3 regions of the Arthrobacter sp. USHLN218 genome follow, and region 3 is predicted to be linked to each of the others. Evidence: riboswitches for the same ligand, from Rfam matches in the RefSeq annotation. Region 3 holds a riboswitch; each other region holds the start of a gene.

Region 1 (5,246 bases), on a different contig from region 3:
ACAGGCCGGCGTGGGCCTGCTGGCGCGCGTGCCCTATATCGAAGCGGTGCTCGGACCCGGCGCGGCGGAAGGACTCCAGCCGTGACGCGCACCCGGATCCCGCTGCTGAAGGAAATCCCGCTCCTCGTCTGGCTGGTCATCATGTGGGGCGCCCTCTGGCAGGACTACAGCGCGGGCAACCTCATCTTCGGCCTGGCGATCGCGCTCGTCGTCGTCAACGTCTTCTATCTGCCGCCGGTGGAGCTGGGCGGCAGGCTCAACGTCCTGGCCAGCCTGGTCTTCGTGGTGAAGTTCATCGGCAACGTGGCGGTGGCCAGCTTCCAGGTCCTGTGGGTGGCGGTGGCCAAGGGGCCGCGGACCAAGAACGCGGTGCTGGCGGTCCGGCTGCGCAGCCGCTCCGACCTGATCGTGACCGCCACGGGCCACACCATCTCGCTCATCCCGGGCAGCCTCGTGGTGGACGTGGACCGGTCCACGTCCACGCTCTACCTGCACTGCCTGGACATCGAGTCCCCGGAGCAGGCCGGGCGGTTCCGGGACCAGGTGCTGCGGATCGAGGAAGGGCTGATCAGGAGCATCGGCAGCAGGGAGGAAATGGCCATCATCAGGGACGGAATACAGCAGGGGCAGCAGGGAGGTGCACGATGACCGGCATCATGGACATTGTGCTGGTCATCGTCGGTGCGATTCTCACGATCGCGGCCGCGGTGGCCATCTTCCGCGTCGTGAAGGGCCCCTCGATCCTGGACCGGGTGATGGGGATCGACGTCCTGCTCGCGATCGTCTGCGCCGGCATCATCGCGGACATGGCGGTCCGGAAGCACCAGGACAACTTGACCCTCGTGGTCATCATTTCGCTGGTCGGCTTCATCGGCTCCGTCGCCGTGGCCCGCTACGTGATCGACAGGCGGCCCCATGAACACTGACGCCGTCCTCGAGATCCTCGCCGCCGCCTGCCTGGTCGTCGGGTCGCTGATGTCCCTGGCCGCGGCCATCGGCATGCTCCGCTTCCCGGACCTGCTCTCGCGCATGCACGCCGCCACCAAGCCGCAGGTCTTCGGCCTGTTCCTGCTCCTCATAGGGCTGGGGCTGCAGCTGCGCAGCTGGGCCGCGGTTCCGGTACTGATCCTCGCGTGGCTGTTCCAGCTGCTCACCGTCCCGGTCTCGGCCCACATGGTCGGCCGCGCGGGTTACCGGACCAAGCACCTGCGCAGGGACACGCTGAGCATCGACGAACTGGACGAAGTGGTCCGCAAGGCGGCGGAAGAAGAAAACCTGCCCATGCCCGAGGAGCCCGGGAGCGTGGATGCGGACGCGGCGGAGGGGCTGGACACCGCGGCCGCGGAAGCCGAGCTCGCCGCGGAGGCGGCGGCGCGGGCGGACCGGCGGCAGGATGCCGACGGCGCTGCGCCGGGACGCTGAGGCGCCGCCGGCCCAATAACGGGGACGCCGGGGTGCTGCCGGACGGTGCCGGGACGCCGGGGTGCTGCGGGAGTCCGGCGGAGCTGCTGGGCCGCGATCAACTGGAGAACGACGACGGAGGCCAGGTTCGCGCCTGGCCTCCGTCGTCGTCGTTAATTTCTGCTAGACCAGATCCCGCGTCTTCGTGAAGCGGTTGATGGCGTGCTGGGTACCGCGCTGCGAGAGCACGCGGATCATGGCGCTGACGGCACCGGAGATCACCGCGAACACCAGGGTGGCGCGCAGGGTGTTCTCCATCGCCTCCGTGTCCTGCTTCGGGGATTCATTCCCGGTGACGAGCTTCCAGAGGATGTCGATCAGCTTCGCTCCGGCCAAACCGGCCGCGATGCTGACACCGGTGCCCATCAGCTTCAGGATCAAATGCATTGCCGCTCCCTTGAATAGGTAATCGTCATCTACGCCCAGCCTAACCGTTCGAAACCGGTGGGGGCTTCGGCCGGGCCGGAGTGTAGACTTGAAGGCGCTGATAACAGCACATGACGACAGGGGAGCGTCCGATCCGGACAGGCGGCAGCAGCCGTGCACCGGGCGGGACGCTGAGAGTGCGGCCAACCGCAGACCCTCGAACCTGCTCCGGTTAGTACCGGCGAAGGGAGTCGAGTTCTCAGGGCTGCCCGTACGGGCCGCCCTCCCCTCCTGGACCTCAGGAGGATTCCATGAGCACCTTTGAACGTTCCGCGCCGGCGGCCGCCCGCAAACCCAACTACAGCTGGCGCGTTGTCGACATCGTGGTCGCGGCACTGATCGCCGTGGCCGGCGGCGTCATCTTCTGGGCCTGGTCCCAGGGCGCCAACCTTGTCTCGGCGCCGGTCAACGCGCTGTACCCGCCGCTGACCGGCCTGTACGCCGGCGGCTGGATGATCCCGGCCGTGCTGGGGATGCTGATCATCCGCAAGCCGGGCGCCGCCCTGTTCTGCGAGACCGTCGCCGCCACGGGCGAACTGATCATGGGCTCGCAGTACGGCACCACGGTGCTGCTCTCCGGCATGCTGCAGGGGCTGGGTGCCGAGCTGGTCTTCGCGGCGTTCCTGTACCGCAAGTTCAACCTGCCGGTCGCGCTGCTCGCCGGTGCCGGGGCGGGGCTGTTCTGCGGACTGAACGATTCCTTCGCTCCGTGGGGCTGGAACATCGCGTACGAGGCGGGGGACAAGCTGTTCTACATCGTCTGCACCGCGATCTCCGGCGCGGTCATCGCCGGGGCCCTGTCCTGGGTGGCCACCCGCGGCCTGGCCCGGACCGGGGCGCTCAGCTCCTTCGCGTCCCGCAAGGCAGCGACCGAGCCCGTCTTCTCCTGATGGCTGCCTCGGTGGCCGGCGCGGCGGGAACCTCCGCGGCAACGCGGCCGGCCTCGGTGTCAGCGCGGGGCTGGGGCTGGCGCCACGCCGGCCGGACCGCGGCGGCGGTCCACGGACTGGACCTGGACATCCGGCCGGGCGAACGGGTGCTGCTGCTCGGAGCGTCCGGAGCCGGCAAATCCACGCTGTTGCACGCCTTGGCCGGGGTGCTGGGCGACGACGACGACGGGGCCGACGAGGCGGGCACGCTGCTGATCGACGGGATGCCGCCGCGCGGGCAGCGCGGGCGGGCCGGCCTGATGCAGCAGGACCCCGAGACCCAGGTGGTGCTCTCGCGGCTGGGCGACGACGTCGCCTTCGGCGCCGAGAACCTGGCCGTGCCGCGGGACGAAATCTGGCGGCGCGTGGGCGAGGCGCTGGACGACGTCGGACTCGGCGGCCTGGCCCTGGACCACCCCACGTCCGCCCTGTCCGGCGGGCAGAAACAGCGGCTCGCGCTGGCCGGCATCCTGGCCATGCGCCCTGGGCTGGTCCTGCTCGACGAGCCCACGGCCAACCTGGACCCGGCCGGGGTGCTGGAGGTGCGCGACGCCGTCGGCCGCAGCCTGGACAAGACCGGAGCCACGATGATCGTCGTAGAGCACCGGGTCGGCGTGTGGAAGGACCTCGTCGACCGGATCGTCGTGCTGCAGCCGGGCCTCTCCGCGTCGGGGGCCCCGCAGCCCGCGGTGCTGCAGGACGGGCCGCCCGCCGAGGTCCTCGCCCATGCCGGCCGGATGCTGGCGGCGACGGGGGTGTGGGTTCCCGGGCTGGTTCCGGCGACCCGGCCCCGGTCCAATTCCGGCAGCGGCGAACTCCTGCTGGCGGCCGAGCGGCTCGCCGTCTCCCGGGAACCTGCCCGCCGGCGCGGCCGCGGCCGGGTGCCGGTCCAGTCGGGGATCGACGCCGCGGTGTGCGACGGCCGGGCCCTGACGGTCACCGGTCCCAACGGTGCCGGGAAATCGACCTTTGCGCTCACCCTCGCGGGACTGCTGGCACCGGCAGACGGACAGGTGAGCGCCGCCGTCGGACTCGCCGCAGGGGCGGGGACGGACCCGTTCAAATGGAAGGCGAAGCAGCTCATCGCGCGGATCGGCACGGTTTTCCAGGAACCCGAGCACCAGTTCGTCACGGGCACGGTGCTGGATGAACTGATGGTCGGCCCGCGGCACCTGGGCCGTGGCGCCGAGGCGGTGGACGAGCTGCTCGCGCGGCTCCGCCTGGACCACCTGACCGAGGCCAACCCCTACACGCTCTCCGGCGGCGAGAAGCGCCGGCTCTCCGTGGCCACCGTGCTGGCGGCCCGCCCCAGGGTGCTGGTACTGGACGAGCCGACCTTCGGGCAGGACGCGAGGACCTGGGCCGAGCTCGCCTCCTTCCTGACCGAGCTCCTCGACGCCGGCACCGCCGTCGTTTCGGTGACGCACGACGAGGAGTTCACGGCCGTCCTCGGGGGGACGGAACTGCGGCTCGGGTCCGCACGGCTGGAAGCGGGTGCGGCATGAGGGAAGTGCTGACCATTGGCGGGAACTCCGCGCCGCTGACCCGCGCCAACCCGCTGGCCAAGTTCGCTGCCGTGGTCTTCATTACCGCGGTGCTCGCCGTCTCCATCGACTGGGTGTCGGCCGCGACGGCGCTCGCCGCCGAATTCGCCGTCTTCGGGCTGGCCGGGCTGACCCTGCGCCTGCTGTGGCAGCGCGGCTGGCCGCTGATCATTGCCGCCGCCGTGGGCGGCTGGAGCACCGCGATCCTCTCGGCGGACAGCGGGCGGATCCTGGTCGACGCGGGCATCTGGTCGATCAGCGAGGGGTCGCTCGAACTGGGGCTCGGCTTCATGCTGCGCGGGCTGGCCATCGCCCTGCCCGCGATCCTGCTGATGAGCTGCACCGACCCGACCGACCTGGCGGACGCGCTGGCGCAGAAGGCCAGGCTGCCGCACCGCTTCGTCCTGGGCACGCTGGCCGCGATGCGCCTGGTCGGGCTCATGGCCGAGGAATGGCAGACCATCGGCATGGCCCGCCGTGCCCGCGGCATCGGCTCGCACGGCACTCCGCTGCGGCGGCTGCGGGCGACGCTGGGGCAGAGCTTCGGGCTGCTGGTCCAGGCCGTCCGCCGCGCCTCCCGGCTGGCCGTCACCATGGAGGCCCGCGGCTTCGGCGGCGCCGAGCGCACTTGGGCGCGGGAGTCGACCTTCAGCCGGATCGACATCTGGGTGGTGCTCGGCGGCGCGCTGATCGCGGCGGCCGCCCTGGCCGCGGCCGTCACCGCCGGTACGTGGAACCCCGTGCTGTCCTGAGCCGCCGGGCCGGCCGGGTCGCTGGGCTCAGTCCTGGCTGCCCTCGGCCAGCAGCTTCATGAGCTCCTCGGTCATGGGCGCGGACACCGGGATCGGTTTCCCGTCGATGCTCTTGACCGGGGCCAGCAGGCGGA
Region 2 (5,246 bases), on a different contig from region 3:
GCCCGGTCCAGCCGTGACGCAAGCTGGTCGGAGGCCGCCATCAGCTCCGGCAGCTGCGGCAGGGCCTGCCGCACCCAGTCCGGGACCTGCAGCCCCGAGACCAGGGCCTCGCAGGTCAGCAGGACGAAGCGGTCCACCAAACGGCGCAGCGGTGCGGTGGTGTGGGCGTAGGGGGCCGCAATCGCGGCCTGGATGTCCTCGGCCGGGGGCTCTCCGTCGAAGGGGGTGTAGCCGGCGCCGCGGAACAGCGATCCTGCCGCGTTCATGATGGCCAGCTGCTTCGGTTCCGAGGTGTCCAGCCCGCGCAGGTATTCGCCGTAGGCAATGTTCCGCGGCCACGGATGGCCCAAAGCCATGGTCTGGCGGCGGAACCGCTCCTCGGACTCGGCGTCCGGTGCGGGCATGGTACGCAGGATGCCGACCTTGCCCGCCAGCATGATCCGCGCCGCCGCCATGCCGGTCATGAGGGACAGCTGGGCGTTCCAGTCCTCCACCGGGAGGGCGGGCCGGGCCAGGATGAAGTAATGCCGCCCGTCGTGCGCGATCTCCTCCTCCGGCAGTTCGAGGCTCGCGCCGCCGCGGGCGAGTTCCAGCGCCTGGCGTTTGATGCCGATCTCTTTCAGCAGCGCCAGGTAGTCCGGGGCGGTTCCCGAATCGATGTCCTCCTGGACCTGTGCGTAGGTTAGCTTGGCCCGGCTGCGCACCATCGCCCGGGTGAGGGAGACCTGCAGAACGTTCGCACCGCCGTCGAGCACGAACTCCCAGACGTAGGCGCTGCGGTCAACGTCGGGCAGCAGGCTGCCGGCGTTCTCTCCGATGGCATCGGGGTGCAGCGGGATCCGTCCGTCCGGCGCGTAGATGGTCTGGCCGCGAAGCCGGGTGGCCCGGTCCAGTTCTCCGCCCGGCTCGATGAACGAGGGAACGTCGGCGATGGCGTACCAGGCCCGGTAGCCGTCGCCGGCACGCTCCAGGTACATCGCCTGGTCCAGGTCCGTCGATCCGGGCGGGTCGACGGTAACGAATTCGAGCGCGGTGAAGTCGCGCCGGGGCAGGCGCTGGCCGGACACCGCACGCTCCGCCTCAGCCAGCACGGACGGCGGGAACGGGCCGGGCAGCTCCAGCTCGGTCCGCAGTTCCTTCAGGACGCGGGCAAGCAGGTGCTGCGATTCGTTGACCTTGGCATCCAGATGTGGGTACGGCACATCCCCAGCCTAATCCTCAGGCGGCGCCGCAGGTCAGGCTACGCTGGAACCTATGAGCACCGAAGAGCAGCCGGCCGGCGCGCCCGCGGCCGGCACGGATGAGGCCCACCGCCAGTACGTCATCGATCTGTACGGCGTCATGGCCTACGGGGAGCTCTCGGCCTTCGAGCGTTTTTCCTCCGATGCCCGCTTCTCGCCGACGCTGCGGGACCGGGCCGAGATCGGCCGGGTGGCCGTGATCGAATTCGAGCATTTCGAGATGGTGAGCGCCGAGCTGGCGCGCATGGGCGTCGACGTGCAGACGGCGATGCTGCCGTTCCAGGCCTCGATCGATGCGTTCCATGAGCGGACCCGGCCGGGGGACTGGTACGAGTCGCTGATGAAGGCCTACGTGGCCGATGCGGTCTCCGGCGACTTCTATCGCGCGATTGCCAGCCGGCTTGACCCGCAGACCCGCGAGGTCGTCGCCGGCATCAAGGAGAACAAGGAGCAGCTGGAGCTGCTGACCACCCGGCTCGCGCAGGCCCTCCAGGGCAATGAACGGCTGGCCTCGCGGCTGGCCCTGTGGGGGCGGCGCCTGGTCGGCGAGGCGCTGACCCAGGCCCAGCGGATCGGGATCGAGCGGTCCTTCCTGGGCGGCCTGCTGGGATTCGATGAACCCGGGGCGCAGGAGACCGTCATTACCGAGCTGTTCGCGGAACTGACGCGGAACCATTCCCGCCGCATGAACGCGCTGGGCCTGACCGCCTGATCACAGCGGGGGCAGCGCCGCCTTCAGCTTGGCTGCCGCGGCCGCGGGATCCTCCGCCGCCGTGATGGCGCGTACGACGACGACCCTCCGGGCGCCCGCGCCGGTCACCTCCGCGATGTTGTCCAGCCCGATCCCGCCGATGGCGAACCAGGGTTTGGCGGAGCCCGCCGCCGCAGACTGCGCCGCGGCTTCCGCCACCAGTTCCAGGCCGACCGCGGCCCGGCCCGGTTTCGTGGGGGTCGCCCACACCGGACCCGTGCAGAAGTAGTCAACCTCGGCGTCCTGCAGTGCGGCGCCAACCTGCGCCGGCGTGTGCGTGGAGCGGCCGATGACGGCCCCGCCGGCCGCGCCATTCGACAGGACGCTCCGTGCCGCGGACGGCGGCAGGTCCCGCTGCCCGGCATGGAAGACCGGTGCCCCGGCGACGGCGGCGAGGTCGGCGCGGTCGTTGACCGACCACAGCCCCGTGTGCCGCGCAGCGACCTCGGCGAGGGCGTGCAGCAGATCGAGCTCTTCGGCCGCGTCGAGCGACTTGTCCCGCAGCTGGATGATGTCGACGCCGCCTGCGTAGGCGGCGTCAAGGAACTGTTCAAAATCGCCCTGCGCCTTACGGGCATCCGTGCACAGGTACAGCCGGGCTGAGCTCAAATCCATAGCTGCAACCATAACCTTGCGGCGGCGGTGCCCTATCCGCCGGGCGTCACATCCGCGGCGCCCGGCCCGCGATGAGTACACTGGTGGCGACACTGCGGGAGCCTGGTACCGCGGCGCCGGCCTCGTGAGCCGGAGCCGACAGGCTGAGAGGGTGCGTGGCACCGACCGTTGAACCTGATCCGGTTCGTACCGGCGTAGGGAAGGAATGACGGACTTTGGCTGGTCAAAAACATCTTGCCGTGGTCGGCGCCGGCATCGTCGGACTGGGCATCGCCTGGGAGGCAGCGCGCCGCGGGCACCGCGTGACCGTGATCGACCCGGCTCCCGCGTCCGGAGCGACATTCGCTGCCGCCGGCATGCTGGCCCCGGTCAGCGAGCTGTACTACCAGGAGGAGCAGCTGCTCGCGCTGACCCTGGCGTCCGCCCGCCGGTACCCGGACTTCCTGCAGGGGCTGGGCACTACGGGACACCAGGCAGCGGGAACGCTGGTGGCGGCCTTCGATGCGGCCGACCGGCTGGCCCTTGAGGACCTGCGCCAGGCCCAGCTGGCCCAGGGACTGCGGGTGGAACAGCTGACCAGCCGCGAGGCTCGCCGGCTGGAGCCGGCGCTGTCTCCGGCCCTGTCCGGAGCCTTCCTCGCCCCCGACGACCACCAGATCGATCCGCGTGTCCTGTCCGCGGCGCTGCTGGACGCGCTCGCCGAGGCCGGGGCCGGCATGGTGCGCCGGCGAGCCGCCGCGCTGGCGAGGTCGGGCAGCGGGGAAGTGACCGGCGTCGTCCTCGATGACGGGACGCGGGTTGCGGCGGACGAGACCGTGGTGGCCAACGGGCTGGGCGCCGCGGCGCTGGACGGTCTGCCCGCATCCCTGCGGCTGCCGCTGCGGCCGGTCTACGGCGACATCCTGCGCCTGCGGGTCCCGCAGGCCCTGCGGCCGCTGGTGCGCCTGACGGTGCGCGGGCTCGTGCGCGGCCTGCCGGTCTACGTGGTGCCGCGCGAGGACGGAACCGTGGTCATTGGCGCCACGTCGCGCGAGGACGGCTCGGATGCACCCTCGGCAGGCGGCGTGTACCAGCTGCTGCGCGACGCCCAGGCGCTGGTGCCGGCGGTTGCCGAGCTTCAGCTCGAAGAGACCACCTGCCGGGCGCGGCCGGGCACCCCGGACAATGCGCCGCTGCTCGGGCGCGTGGCGGAGTCGGGAGGGGAAGTGCCGGGCTTGCTGGTCGCCACCGGCTTCTTCCGGCACGGGGTCCTGCTCGCCCCGGCGGCGGCCAAGGTCTGCGCCGACCTGGCGGAAGGCCTGCCGGTGCCCCGGGAACTGCTGGCGTTCCGGCCGGACCGCTTCAGCACAAGCATGGAAGGGAGCCAACGATGAATATCACCCTGAACGGGGACCGGCAGCCGGTCGCCGAGGGAATGACCCTGCTGGATCTGGTCGCCGCCACGACGGGCCGGCGCCTGACGGCGGAAGGTAAACCGGACGACGGCGGACGGCTGGGCGTCGCGGTGGCGCTGAACGCCGAAGTGGCGCCGCGCGGAAGCTGGGCGGGCACGCTGCTGTCCGAGGGCGACGGCGTGGAACTGATCACCGCAGTGCAGGGAGGCTAGGAATGGACGAGCTGGTCATTGACGGAACCCGGCTGGGATCGCGGCTGATCATGGGCACCGGGGGAGCGCCCAGCCTGGACGGACTGGGCGCGGCCCTGCAGGCGTCCGGGACAGAGCTGACCACGGTGGCGATGCGGCGCTACAGCCCGGGCACCGGTGCCTCGCTGTTCGCCCTGCTGGAACGGCAGGGCATCCGCATCCTGCCGAACACCGCCGGCTGCTTCACCGCCAGGGAGGCCGTGCTGACGGCCGAGCTGGCACGCGAGGCGCTGGAGACGGACTGGGTGAAGCTGGAGGTCATCGCCGACGAGGAAACCCTGCTGCCCGACGCGGCGGAGCTGCTGGAGGCGACGGAACAGCTGGCCGGCCGCGGGTTCAAGGTTTTCGCCTACACCAACGACGACCCGGTCCTGGCCCGGCGGCTTGAGCTCCTCGGCGCGGTGGCCGTGATGCCGCTCGGCGCCCCGATCGGCACCGGGCTGGGCATCCTCAACCCGCACAACATCGAGCTGATCGTCTCCCGGGCCGGCGTGCCGGTGGTGCTCGACGCCGGGATCGGCACCGCCTCGGACGCCGCGCTCGCGATGGAACTCGGCTGCGACGCCGTCCTGCTGGCGACCGCGGTCACCCGGGCGCAGGACCCGGTGCGGATGGCGGAGGCCTTCAAACATGCCGTGATCGCCGGTAGGCTGGCCGCAACGGCCGGGCGGATCCCCAAGCGCCGGCATGCGCTGGCTTCTTCGGCCTTCGCCGGCCGTCCTGACCTGTAGCCTGGAGAGCCTCGCGGCCGGAGGAACAATGAGCGCGCACGACATTCTGGACCGGACACAGATCGACCAGCAGCTGCGGACGCTGCCGCATTGGCGCTACCGGCAGGGAGGGCTGGTCACGGTGTACAAGCTGGACAACGGCCGGGCGGCGCTTGACTTCATCGCGGCGGCGGGAGACTTGGCGGAGGAATCGAACCACCACCCGGATCTGGACTGGCGCTACAACCGCGTGTTCCTGCGGCTGTCCTCCCACGACGCCGGCG
Region 3 (5,246 bases):
GTGGCTGACCGCGGAGATTTCGAACACGCGGTAGCCCCGGCGCTCCAGTTCCGGCCGCACGAACTCCGCCATGTCCCGTCCGTCCGGGACGTCCACCTTGTTGAGGGCGACCAGCCGGGGCCGTTCGTTCAGCGGCACCACGCCCTCGCTGCCCGCGTAGCTCATGTCGACGGCGTAGGCGCCCAGCTCCGCCTCGATCACCTCAAGGTCCGTGATCGGGTCGCGGTCCGATTCGAGGCTGGCGCAGTCCAGCACATGCACCAGGGCCGCGCAGCGCTCCACGTGGCGGAGGAATTCGTGACCCAGGCCGCGGCCTTCGCTGGCGCCGGGGATGAGTCCGGGGACGTCCGCGATCGTGAAGCGGACATCGCCCGCCTGCACGACGCCGAGGTTGGGCACCAGGGTAGTGAACGGGTAGTCGGCGATCTTGGGCCGGGCCGCGCTCAGCGACGCGATCAGGCTCGACTTCCCCGCCGAGGGGTAGCCGACCAGCGCGACGTCGGCGATGGTCTTCAGCTCCAGCAGCACGTCCTGCTCGTCCCCGGGAACTCCGAGGAGCGCGAAGCCCGGCGCCTTGCGCTTCTGCGAGGACAGCGCCGCGTTGCCCAGGCCGCCCTGGCCCCCCGCGGCCACGACGTACTCGGCTCCCTCGCCGACCAGGTCCGCCAGGACCTTGCCGTCCTTGGTCTTGACGACCGTTCCGTCCGGCACGGGCAGGACCAGGGTCTCCCCGTTGCTGCCGTGGCGCATGTCGCCCTTGCCGAAGTCGCCGTTGCTGGCATGGCGGTGCGGCGCGTGGTGATAGGACAGCAGCGTGGTGGTCTGGGAGTCGACCCGGAGGATGACGTCGCCGCCGTTGCCGCCGTTGCCGCCGTCGGGACCGCCCAGTGGCTTGAACTTTTCGCGTCTTACGGAAACGCAGCCGTGGCCGCCGTCCCCACCGGATACGTGCAGTACAACCCGGTCAACGAAAGTTGCCACGTTCAACTCCTCTTGCGTGCGGCGGACCTGTCGCGCACGGACGGTCCATGGGTGATTCTAGTCGGGTTAAATACCAGTGAGGCGGACCAGCCGGCCCGCCTCACTGGAAAGCTGTCTACAGCCGAAAACTACTCGGCGGCTGCAGCAGCGACGATGTTGACCACACGGCGTCCGCGGCGGGTACCGAATTCAACGGCTCCGGCCTCGAGGGCGAACAGAGTGTCGTCGCCACCGCGTCCTACGTTCGCGCCCGGGTGGAAGTGGGTGCCGCGCTGGCGGACGATGATCTCACCAGCGGAGACCACCTGGCCACCGAAGCGCTTCACGCCCAGACGCTGAGCGTTGGAATCGCGACCGTTGCGAGTGGAGCTCGCACCTTTCTTATGTGCCATTTGCTATGCCTACCTTTGTGTCTCTGGAAACTGCTGGAAGCCTGCCGACCGCAATTAAGCGATGGAGGTGACCTTGACCTTGGTCAGTTCGGAACGGAAGCCCTGGCGCTTCTTGTAGCCGGTCTTGTTCTTGAACTTCTGGATGACAATCTTCGGGCCGCGAAGATTCTCAACGATCTCGGCAGTGACCTTGACCTTGGCCAGTTCGTCAGCTGCGGAGGTGACCTTGTCGCCATCGACCAGGAGCAGTGCAGGCAGCTCGAAGGTGCTGCCGGCTCCACCGGGGACGCGGTCAAGGGTCACGAGGTCTCCTACGGAAACCTTTTCTTGGCGGCCGCCTGCGCGGACAATCGCGTACACCACTTGGGAACTCACTTCTCTCGACGTTTGATACCTTTACGCGCTCTTCTGCGGGCCTGATTAGCTCCGCGCCAGCGCTGTGCAGTCACGCCAACGGGATGATCCCTTCGAAGGCGTTTGCACCGAAGAACTAGGTTACGCTATATCCGCTCCAACCCGCAAATACCGGCTGGTCCGGCGTGGCGTACCCCGGCGATCGGCGCCCCTGCTCAGGCGGGCGTCCCTCCGGCGTGCAGCCGCGGCGCGTCGAAGAACCGGAGTTCGTAGCGCGAGGACTCGCGGAACGCCTCAAGCATCCGCCGCCGCACGTCCTCGGTCGAACGCGCGGCAACATCGTCCATGATACCGACCGCCTGCCGCGTCGCCTCAGCGAACCCCTGGTCCGCGTAGGTTTCCAGCCAGTCGCCGTACGGATGCCCGGCCGCTCCCGAGGCCCGGTAGGCGCCGTGGAGCACCTCGCCGACGTGCGCATACAGCCAGTAGCACGGAATGACCGCCGCAACGAGCTCGGCATAGCCGCCGGAGGCGCCGGTCGCCAGCAGATGGTCGACATACTGCTTGGTCACGGGCCCGAGCCCGCCGGGCACCTCGCGCTCGCTGAGCCATTCCCGGTGCAGCTGCGCCTCCACCTCGATGCAGTCGCGGGCTCCCTTCGCCCAGAACAGCTGCTCCCCCGCCGTCGGCGCCAAGCTGCTCGCAAGCGCCAGCGCACGCGAATAGCCGGACAGGTAGAGCGCGTCCTGCGCGAGGTAGTAGCCGAAGTCGGTCTCCGGCAGCGATCCGTCACCCAGCTGGCGGATGAAGCCGAGGCCGAAAATTCCCGCGCGCAGGCCGGCAATGTCTTCCCAGCACTCGGCGCTGAAGGCGGCGGGCGGCCGCGGAGTGTGGTGGTGGAAGTGGTGGATGGGCCCGTTGCCCTGGCCGACTTCCAGCTCGTCGGCGCGGGCCAGCGCGCCGAAGAGCCAGTCCTTGACCTGTTTCAGCGACTCGGTCCAGTCCCCGGTCCGCGCCTGCACCGTCGCCATCGCCGAGGAGAGGGAGCAGCCGGTGCCATGCGTGTTGGCCGTGGCCACGCGCGCCGAGCGGAATTCGACGACGTCCTCGGCGAGGCGACCGTGCACGTCCACCAGTGCGTCGGGGCAATCGCCGCCGGGCAGGTGCCCGCCCTTCACCAGCACAATGGTCCCGTAGCGGCGCGAGAGGGTGCGGCCCTGGGCCAGCGCCGCGTCCCAGTCTTCTGCCATCGGCTCGTTGAGCAGCACACCGAGTTCCGGAAGGTTGGGAGTAACGAGGTGCGCGTTCCGCAGCAGCAGTCGCAGGGATTCCTCTGCCGCCGGTTCCAGCAGCCGGTCGCCGCTGGTCGCCACCATCACCGGATCAATAACGACGACGGCGGGCGCGGTTTCCGCGAGCCACTCCCCGACCGCTTCGATAATGTCCGCCGAGCCGAGCATGCCGATCTTCACGGCGTCGATCTCGACGTCGTCGCTGACTGCTGCCAGCTGCTCCGCCAGGAACGACGGCGGCGGCGTGTGCACGCTGCGCACGCCCCGCGTGTTCTGGGCGACCAGTGCCGTGACGGCGGCCATGCCGTAACCGCCGTTGGCCGCGATGCTCTTCAGGTCCGCCTGGATGCCGGCGCCGCCGGTCGGGTCGGTTCCGGCGATGCTCAGTACCCTGGGGATGCTGCGGGTTTCCACTGCTGGCTCCATCGATCAGAGGCGGAGCGAGCGTTGCACGGCAGCGCGGCGGGACGATCGAAATATAGAGGCAACGCCGGCGGAGCCGTGTGACAATCCCTCCGCCAGTCCTAACTGGTTCAGGTTCAACGGGTATCCATCTCAGCCGGCGTTACCGGCACCCCGTGTCACTGACGCCAGCATAGCAAAACGCCGCCGGGTGCCAAGTAAGAGGCACCCGGCGGCGTTTTTGCTGCCGTGGTCAGAGCTCGGAAGCGGGGACTCCCACGCCAAGGATTACCGGCTCGGCGCCCTTCTTCTCCGGCTGGGCCGGCTTGGCCGCCGGCGCGGAGACCGACACCCGGCGGGCGGCCGGGGCGCCTCCGGCGGCAACCGCGGGCGCGGGGGCTTCCGGGAGCTGCTGGACGGGTTCGGCATTGGCCGCTCCCTGCGGCCGGACGGCGGCCCGGTGGCGCCGGCGCCGGCCCGTCGGTGCCGTGGCCGGTTGCGCCTGCGCAGGTGCCGTGCCCGGCTCCGCCTGCGCACGTGCCGGCTGCACGGGTTCGGCGGCGGGTGCGGCAGATGCTGAGGACGCCTCCGCCGCGGACGGCTCCGGCGCGGCCCCCGGCCGGGTTTCGGCCGGGGCGGGCTTCTCCGCCTTGACCTCGGGGCTGACCCGGTCGAAGGCCTCGGTCAGGTTCTCGAGCGTCAGGGCCGGCTTTTCGCTCGCGGCGGCCGGGCTGTGCTCGGCCCGCGGCAGCGCCACTTCCTCGCCGTTGATCTTCAGGACCGGTGCGGACGGGGCAGCGCCCGCCTCGGCCAGCTCATGGGCATGGTCCTCGGCCTCGTGCGCGGCCTGGGCTGCGGCGGCAATGTTCGCCAGCGCGGCCCGGGTGGCCTGGGCCTTGGCCTGGCGCTCCGCGTCGTCCGGCTGAGGCGCCTCATGGGCGGCCTGCGCCTGCTGGCCCGCATCCTGGTTGCCTTGGCCGCGGTTCCGGCGCTTCTCGCTGCGCGACTGCCGCTCCGGACGCGGCGCCTTCTCCGCGCGAACATGGTGCTGATGGTGCTCCGCGGCGACTGCTGCCCGGCGGTGCTCGATCGGCTCGTCGTGGGTCACGACGCCCCTGCCGCCGCAGTGCTCGCAGTTTTCGCCGAACACCTCCAGCAGGCCGGTGCCCATGCGCTTGCGCGTCATCTGGACCAGGCCCAGGGACGTCACCTCGGCAACCTGGTGCTTGGTCCGGTCACGGCCGAGGCACTCGACGAGCCGGCGCAGGACCAGGTCGCGGTTGGCTTCGAGCACCATGTCGATGAAGTCGATGACGATGATGCCGCCGATATCGCGCAGGCGCAGCTGCCGGACGACTTCCTCAGCCGCCTCGAGGTTGTTCTTGGTGACGGTTTCTTCGAGGTTGCCGCCCGATCCGGTGAACTTGCCGGTGTTGACGTCCACCACTGTCATGGCCTCGGTCCGATCGATCACCAGGGAGCCGCCCGAGGGCAGGAAGACCTTGCGCTCGAGCGCCTTGTGGATCTGTTCGTCGATCCGGTTGGCCGAGAAGATATCCTCGTCCGCGCTCCACTTCTCCAGGCGGTCCACCAGGTCCGGGGCCACGTAGGTCACGTAGGCCTCGATGGTGTCCCAGGCTTCCTCGCCGGAGACGATGAGCTTGGAGAAGTCCTCGTTGAACACGTCGCGCACAACCTTGATGGTCAGGTCAGGCTCGGCGTAGAGCATCTCGGGCGGCAGCGTCTTGTTCGACTTGGCCCTGCCGTCGATGCCTTCCCACTGGGCGCGCAGCCGGTTGATGTCGTTCATCAACTCTTCCTCGCT

Evidence for each region. A riboswitch is a leader RNA that binds a small molecule or an ion and turns the genes downstream of it on or off. The one in region 3 is predicted to bind thiamine pyrophosphate.
Region 1: linked by a shared signal. The riboswitch ahead of WFH44_RS13030 (ECF transporter S component) and the one ahead of thiD (bifunctional hydroxymethylpyrimidine kinase/phosphomethylpyrimidine kinase) in region 3 are both predicted to bind thiamine pyrophosphate.
Region 2: linked by a shared signal. The riboswitch ahead of thiO (glycine oxidase ThiO) and the one ahead of thiD (bifunctional hydroxymethylpyrimidine kinase/phosphomethylpyrimidine kinase) in region 3 are both predicted to bind thiamine pyrophosphate.

Annotation. Positions count from the first base shown of each region.
Region 1 is NZ_JBBCYT010000005.1:140,162-145,407, forward strand. Features, by position in the region: gene WFH44_RS13005 (Na+/H+ antiporter subunit D) at 1-85, shown strand, start outside; gene WFH44_RS13010 (Na+/H+ antiporter subunit E) at 82-648, shown strand; gene WFH44_RS13015 (monovalent cation/H+ antiporter complex subunit F) at 645-926, shown strand; gene mnhG (monovalent cation/H(+) antiporter subunit G) at 916-1,422, shown strand; gene WFH44_RS13025 (DUF4235 domain-containing protein) at 1,585-1,848, opposite strand; TPP riboswitch at 1,957-2,094, shown strand; gene WFH44_RS13030 (ECF transporter S component) at 2,139-2,777, shown strand; gene WFH44_RS13035 (ABC transporter ATP-binding protein) at 2,777-4,321, shown strand; gene WFH44_RS13040 (energy-coupling factor transporter transmembrane component T family protein) at 4,318-5,112, shown strand; gene WFH44_RS13045 (aminodeoxychorismate lyase) at 5,140-5,246, opposite strand, start outside.
Region 2 is NZ_JBBCYT010000002.1:542,422-547,667, forward strand. Features, by position in the region: gene WFH44_RS06235 (RNB domain-containing ribonuclease) at 1-1,202, opposite strand, end outside; gene WFH44_RS06240 (ferritin-like fold-containing protein) at 1,255-1,953, shown strand; gene thiE (thiamine phosphate synthase) at 1,954-2,607, opposite strand; TPP riboswitch at 2,692-2,825, shown strand; gene thiO (glycine oxidase ThiO) at 2,823-3,980, shown strand; gene thiS (sulfur carrier protein ThiS) at 3,977-4,213, shown strand; gene WFH44_RS06260 (thiazole synthase) at 4,216-4,983, shown strand; gene WFH44_RS06265 (4a-hydroxytetrahydrobiopterin dehydratase) at 5,012-5,246, shown strand, end outside.
Region 3 is NZ_JBBCYT010000007.1:230,792-236,037, reverse strand. Features, by position in the region: gene obgE (GTPase ObgE) at 1-981, opposite strand, end outside; gene rpmA (50S ribosomal protein L27) at 1,110-1,373, opposite strand; gene rplU (50S ribosomal protein L21) at 1,428-1,736, opposite strand; gene thiD (bifunctional hydroxymethylpyrimidine kinase/phosphomethylpyrimidine kinase) at 1,943-3,445, opposite strand; TPP riboswitch at 3,512-3,608, opposite strand; gene WFH44_RS16730 (Rne/Rng family ribonuclease) at 3,675-5,246, opposite strand, start outside.